3 regions of the Nocardioides luti genome follow, and region 3 is predicted to be linked to each of the others. Evidence: predicted binding sites of a transcription regulator. Region 3 holds the regulator's gene; each other region holds the start of a gene.
The links. The regulator LexA, encoded in region 3, represses DNA repair genes until DNA is damaged. The targets are predictions, from matches to a motif close to TCGAACANNTGTTCGA.
Positions count from the first base shown of each region.

Region 1: recA (recombinase RecA) is a predicted target of LexA. The motif match lies at 1,473-1,488, and genes of this name have one in related genera.
Region 2: H5V45_RS18500 (HNH endonuclease signature motif containing protein) is a predicted target of LexA. The motif match lies at 1,227-1,242, and genes of this name have one in related genera.

Region 1 covers NZ_JACKXE010000002.1:152,053-154,316, forward strand. Annotated here, with positions in the region: gene H5V45_RS19760 (regulatory protein RecX) at 1-298, opposite strand, end outside; gene recA (recombinase RecA) at 288-1,337, opposite strand; gene H5V45_RS19770 (sensor histidine kinase) at 1,552-2,264, opposite strand, start outside.
Region 2 covers NZ_JACKXE010000001.1:3,898,311-3,900,574, forward strand. Annotated here, with positions in the region: gene H5V45_RS18490 (hypothetical protein) at 1-202, opposite strand, end outside; gene H5V45_RS18495 (MOSC domain-containing protein) at 274-930, shown strand; gene H5V45_RS18500 (HNH endonuclease signature motif containing protein) at 1,317-2,264, shown strand, end outside.
Region 3 covers NZ_JACKXE010000001.1:1,565,383-1,567,646, reverse strand. Annotated here, with positions in the region: gene H5V45_RS07555 (phosphatase PAP2 family protein) at 1-355, opposite strand, end outside; gene lexA (transcriptional repressor LexA) at 460-1,209, opposite strand; gene H5V45_RS07545 (SDR family NAD(P)-dependent oxidoreductase) at 1,413-2,237, shown strand.

The sequences.
Region 1 (2,264 bases), on a different contig from region 3:
TCCACGCGCGCGCGAACGCGTCGTCGTCGATCAGCCCGACCTCCTCGAACCGGTCGAGCAGCCGGGTGGCGATCTCGTCGGGCACGAGCTTCTTGGCGAGCTTGTCGCTCAGCTCCTTGCGGCTGCGCGCCTGGCCGGTGAGCTGGTCGAGCAGGATCTTGCGCGCGACCGCCTCGGGGTCGGCCTCCGGCCCCTGGTGCACGGGGTCGGGCACGGCCTCGGCCGGCAGCGGCGTGGACCCACGGGTCCACGCCGCGACGCCGGCCGCGACGTCACCGCGCCAGGGATCAGAAGTCACCGACACCGACGGGGTCGGCCAGCGGCTCCGCCGGCATGTCCACCGTGGGGCCGACGCCGAGCTTCTCGAGGATCTTCTTCTCGAGCTCGTTGGCGAGGTCCGGGTTGTCCTTGAGGAAGGTGCGGGCGTTCTCCTTGCCCTGGCCGAGCTGGTCGCCCTCGTAGGTGTACCAAGCGCCGGCCTTGCGGACCAGGCCTGCCTCGACGCCCACGTCGATCAGGCCGCCCTCGCGGCTGATGCCCTTGCCGTACATGATGTCGAACTCCGCCTGCTTGAACGGCGGGGCGACCTTGTTCTTGACGACCTTGATGCGGGTCCGGTTGCCGACCATGTCCTGGCCGTCCTTGAGCGTCTCGATGCGACGGACGTCGAGGCGGACCGAGGCGTAGAACTTCAGCGCCTTGCCACCGGTGGTGGTCTCGGGCGAGCCGAACATGACGCCGATCTTCTCGCGCAGCTGGTTGATGAAGATCATCGTCGTGCCGGAGTTGTTGAGGGCACCGGTCATCTTGCGCAGCGCCTGGCTCATCAGGCGGGCCTGGAGACCGACGTGGCTGTCGCCCATCTCGCCCTCGATCTCGGCGCGGGGCACGAGCGCCGCCACGGAGTCGACGACGATCAGGTCGAGGGCACCGGAGCGGACCAGCATGTCCGCGATCTCCAGCGCCTGCTCACCCGAGTCGGGCTGCGAGACCAGCAGCGCGTCGGTGTCGACACCGAGCGCTTTGGCGTAGTCGGGGTCGAGCGCGTGCTCGGCGTCGATGAAGGCGACGATGCCGCCGGCGCGCTGGGCGTTGGCCACCGCGTGCAGGGCGACCGTCGTCTTGCCGGAGGACTCCGGGCCGTAGATCTCGACGACGCGACCGCGCGGCAGGCCGCCGATCCCGAGCGCCACGTCCAGGGCGATCGCACCGGTCGGGATGATCCCGAGCGCGGCCCGGGTCTCCTCGCCGAGGCGCATGATCGAGCCCTTGCCGAACTGCTTCTCGATGCCGGCGAGCGCGGCGTCGAGCGCCTTCTCGCGGTTTGCACCAGCCATGGGTGTTCCTCTTCTGTGTCGTCGGGTGTGAGGTACGTCGGCGACACTAGGAGGAGCCACCGACAGTGCCTGATCAGCGCCGTCGACCCTGTGGAAGACCTCGTCCCGGTGTCGTACCTGTGGACACAATCTAGCCCGAACACGTGTTCGACTCACGCAAGAGACCCCCGCGTGTCGCGGTCTCCCGAGCGGCCTGCGGCGCCCTCGGGCAGGCTCAGGCGGACTCGACCGGGAGGTGCACGAGGAACCGGCAGCCGGGGTGCTCGGCGTCGGGCACGTTCTCCACGCCGACCCGCCCGCGGTGCGCCTCCACGATCCCCTTCACGATCGCGAGCCCGAGCCCCGCGCCGCGCGGCGGCGCGGTCTCGTCCGGCTCCGGCGTCCGCGCCGCGCTCCCCTGCCAGGCCAGGTCGAAGACCCGGGTCATGTCGTCGGTGGACAGCCCGCCGCAGGCGTCGGTCACGCTGATCTCCACGCCCTCGGAGACGGTGCGACCGCGGATCTCGACCGCGCCGTCGGCCGGCGTGTGGCGGATCGCGTTCATGATCAGGTTCGACACGACCCGGCTCAGCCCGGCCGGGTCGACGACGACCTCGAGGCCGTCGTCGACGCTGCCGCCGAGGCGCACCCGGCGGGCCCGGGCCACCGGGTCCGCGGCCGCGATCGCGTCGCTGACGACGTCGACCAGCATCACCGGCTCCGGGCTCAGCCGGAAGACGCCGGCGTGGATCCGGGACAGCTCGAAGAGGTCGTCGACCATCCGCACCATCCGGTCCACCTCGGCGCGGATCTGGCGGTGGTAGCGCGCCGGGTCCGGCGCGAGGCCGTCCTCGAGCGCCTCGGTCATCGCCCGCATGCCGGCCAGCGGCGTGCGCAGGTCGTGCGACACCCACGACACCAGCTCGCGGCGCGACTCCTCGAGCAGGC
Region 2 (2,264 bases), 2.3 Mb from region 3:
CCACGTGCGTCGTGCCCGGGGATCCCGCGTCGGGCGACCCGGCGTCGGGCTCCCGGAGCGCCGGCACGACCGGGCCCGTCGGCCCGCCGTCGTACGGGCTGGGCGGCGGAGCCGCGGACGGCGGGCTGCCCGACGTACACGCCCCGGCGAGCAGCGCCACGGCCAGCGCGACCGTCGCCAGCACCGCCCGAGAGGTCCCCATCCGCCCATGATGCACGCGCGGACCTCGGCAAACCGGTGGTTGGCTCAGGTCCCGCTTGAGAGGATCGACCCATGATCGGCACCGTGCTCTCCGTCAACGTCGGCACCCCACGCGAGGCGGACTGGGCGGGCATCGGTCGCACGTCCATCGACAAGCAGCCCGTCGCCGGTGCCGTGCACTGCGGGCCGCTGGGCCTCGACGGCGACCAGGTCTCCGACACCAAGCACCACGGCGGCGTCGACCAGGCGGTCTACGTCTTCGCCCGCGAGGACCTCGACTGGTGGGCCGGCGAGCTCGGCCAGGAGATCCGCGACGGCCAGTTCGGCGAGAACCTCACCACCTCCGGCCTCGACGTCAACGAGGCCGAGATCGGGGAGCGCTGGCAGGTCGGCGAGGTGCTGCTCGAGGTCGCCTCGATCCGCACGCCCTGCAACGACTTCAAGAACTGGATGGGGCTCTCGGGCTACGACAACAAGGCGTGGGTGAAGCGGTTCGCGCTCGTCGGCCGCCCCGGCCCCTACCTCCGGGTGCTCGGCGAGGGCTCGATCCGCGCCGGCGACCCTATCGAGGTCCTGCACCGCCCCGGCCACGGCGTCACCGTCAGCACGATGTTCCGCGCCCTCAACACCGACCGCACCCTGCTGCCCGAGCTCCTGCAGGTGCCCGGCCTGGTCGACGAGGCACGCATCGCGGCGGAGCAGTACGTCGCCAACCAGTCGCTCGCCTGAGCGTGCCCGCGGGTGGGTGCGCAAGGCGCCGCCTTCGGTGGTTGAGGAAGGCGCGCTAGCGCCTGTCTCGAAACCACCCCATGCGGTGGTTGAGGAGGTTGCGCTGGCAACCGTCTCGAAACCACCCCACCCCTCCACGACTCGAGGCGGTCGGTGGTCCGGCCTGTGCGCGCCTGGACGTAGTTCCGGTGCAGGGGATTTATTGGATATGTGGTTGCCGTGGGTGCCGGGGCTACTCCTCCTTGCGGCTGCTTTCACAGTCTCCGTGGGTGCCACTTGCCCGCTTGGGTCACCGTTCGAATATTTCTTTGATTATTTTCCTCACAAGGCTCGATTTGGGCTCATTCTGACCCTGGATTGTCGATGGTCCCTGATTGACTTTCCTCATGAAGACGTTCACCGACGACGGCCCCCGCCACGCGACCTCGCGTGCGGTCCGCGACGTCGGCGAACGCATCACTGACGTCGCTGAGGCACCCGTCTGGTCGATGACCGCCGACGAGGCTGGCGCCACGCTGGTGGAGCTCACCCGCCAGATTGCCCGGCTCACCGAGCTCGAGGGCCGCATCGCGATGCAGGCGGCTGCGGTCGAGGTCGGTGCCTCCGTCGGGGCCACTTCGACGCAGGCGTGGTGGGCGAACCAGACCGGCCAGACGCATCGGAGCACGGCGGCGAAGCTGCACCTTGCCGACGCCCTGGGCCGCTGGCACGTCGTCCGCCAGGCCTTGTGTTCCGGTGCGCTGTTGACCGAGCAGGCCCAGGTCATCACCCGGGCCCTTGACGACCTCCCCGACGACGTCGACGCGGAGACCCGCGTGCTCGCGGAGAAGCACCTCGTCGACCTGGCCGGCGATCACGACGCCGTCGACCTGCGACGGCTCGGCCGAGGTCTTCTCGACGTGATCGACCCCGCCGCCGGAGAGGAGGAAGAACGCCGCCGGCTGGACGAGGAGGAGCGCAGGGCCCGCCAGCGGATGCGCCTCACGATGTCCGACGACGGCCACGGATCCTGCCACGGCCGATTCACCATCCCCGCCGCCCAAGGGTCGATGCTCAAGAAGATGCTCCAGGGCCTCGCCGCCCCGAAGCACCAGACCGCCGTCCACGGCGTCGGCGCCACCATCGAGCGCAAGCCGAGCCCAGAACGCCTGGGTGCGGCATTGTGCGAGCTGATCGAGCGCTACCCCACCGACCGGCTCCCCAACGCGGGTGGCGTCAACGCCACCGTCGTCATCACCATGGACATGGCCACCCTGTTGGGCGCCGAGAAGGCCGCCACCCTCGACACCGGCGACAAGATCACCGCGAGCCAGGCCCGCCGCCTGGCCTGCGAG
Region 3 (2,264 bases):
CCACCAGCGCCCGGCGGGCGGGCAGGTAGGACCGGGTGCCGAGCTTGTAGAGCCACAGCAGGGTGGCGCCGGTGACGACGTAGTGGAGGCTGGCGTACCAGTACGACCCGAGCAGGCCGATGGCCTGGTGGCTGGTGAACAGCCGGTTGAGCGGCAGCTCCCAGTGGATGCCGAGCAGCCTCTCGAGGTGCAGGAGGTCGTGCGCGCGGGCCAGCGCCGGGGTCAGCGCGGTGTCGGCCAGCAGCCGCGAGAGGGAGTAGCCGACCCAGAGCGTCAGGATCAGGGTGAGCTCCAGGACCCCGCGCACCACGCGGGGGTAACGGTGCCGGATCACGAGGATCGACGGGAGGCTCACCGGACCAGCCTCGGCGATTTTGCCGTGGCAGGAAACCGGGTATTCCCCCGAGTCGTCCCCGAGGCGTGGACCGGCTCCACCGGGCTGCACCCCCTACACATGGGTCACATCCTACGGAGGACCGCCGTCACAATCCCGAGGATGGTCGCGTGCGTGCCGTCGATCGGGTCGAACGCCTCGTTGTGGGGCATCAGCCAGACCTTGCCGTCGCGGCGCTGGAGCGTCTTCACGGTGGCCTCGCCGTCGATCAGCGCGGCCACGATCTCGCCGTTCGAGGCGGTCTGCTCCTTGCGGATCACGACGTAGTCGCCGCTGCAGATCGCCGCGTCGATCATCGAGTCGCCGACGACCTCGAGCAGGAACAGCTCGCCCTCGCCGACCAGCTGCTTGGGCAGCGGGAAGACGTCCTGGATCTGCTCCTCGGCGAGGATCGGGCCACCGGCGGCGATCCGGCCCAGGACGGGGACGTACTGCGCGGCGGGGTGCGAGTCGCCGATGCCGGTCTCGTCGTACGACGACTCCTCGGCCGAGCTGATCGAGCGGCGGGCCGCGAGCACCTCGGGGAGGAACACCTCGAGCGCGCGGGGACGGTTCGGGTCGCGCTTGAGGAAGCCCTTCTCCTCGAGCACCTTGAGCTGGTGCGCGACGCTCGACGAGCTGGTCAGGCCGACCGCGTCGCCGATCTCGCGCATGCTGGGCGGGTAGCCCCGCAGCTCGATCGAGTCCTTGATGTGGGCCAGCACGCGCAGCTGGCGCGGCGTCAGGCCGGTGGCGTCGGGCGGGCCGTCCGGCAGCTCGGAGACCTTGCCGCGGGAGGAGTCCGCGACCTTGCCGGGGGTCTTGCTGGTGGCCATGGTGCTGCCTTCCGGTCGGGCTGGTCGATCAGTCGGGCGTGATCGGGTGTGACGGTGTGGGCCGGACCGGGGAGGACCCCGGACCGGAGTCCCACCGTAGCCATCGGGACACCCGATGTTCAAACATCTGTTCGAACGGCGTGTCGCGTCCGTGCCGGGTGCCCTCGGGGCTCCGCCGGCCCCGGATCTGCTTGACTCCCGCCATGTCCTCGCGCGCCAGCTCGCCCACGTCCGCCCGCCCGCTGAGCGCCGTCGTGACGGGAGGCGCCCGCGGCATCGGCCGGGGGATCGCCGAGCGGCTCGTGGACCGCGGGTACCAGGTGGTGGTCGCGGACGTGGACGCCGCCGCTGCGAGCGCCACGGCGGGCGAGATCGGCGCCGCGGCCGGGATCGGCCAGGACGTGCGCGACCGGGACGCCCACGCGGCCGTCGCGGCCGAGGCCGCGCGGCACGGTGCCCTTGCGGTGTGGTGCAACAACGCCGGGGTCGGCGACGACGGCCGGCTCTCCGAGACGAGCGAGGACGCCGTACGCCGTCTGGTGGACGTCAACCTGCTCGGCACCCTGTGGGGGATGCAGGCCGCGCTCGAGGGCTTCGGCTCCGCGGGCGGCGACATCGTCAACACGGCGTCGCTGGCGGGCCTGGCGCCGGTGCCGGGCTACACGGTGTACGCCGCCTCGAAGGCCGCCATCGTCTCCGCCACCATGTCGGTGGCCGCCGAGACGCCGCGCCGCGTCCGCGTGCACGCGATCTGCCCCGACGGCGTGCAGACCGCGATGCTGGACGGCCAGACCCCCGGCGGGCTGGGCAGCCTGCTGGTGCACTCCGGCGGCCGGATCCTCACCGTCGACGAGGTCGCCGACCAGGCGGTGGCGCTCATCGGCGCCCGCCGGGTCGTGCGCAGCGTGCCCGGCTGGCGCGGCGGCGTGTCGCGCTTCGGGGCCCTGGTGCCGAGCGTGACGGCGTCCGCCACCACCGTGCTCGCCGCCCAGGGCCGGCGCGCCCTCGGGAGGCGCGGCCGGGCCTGAGCCCCACGCGGCGGCCGGGCGCTCCCG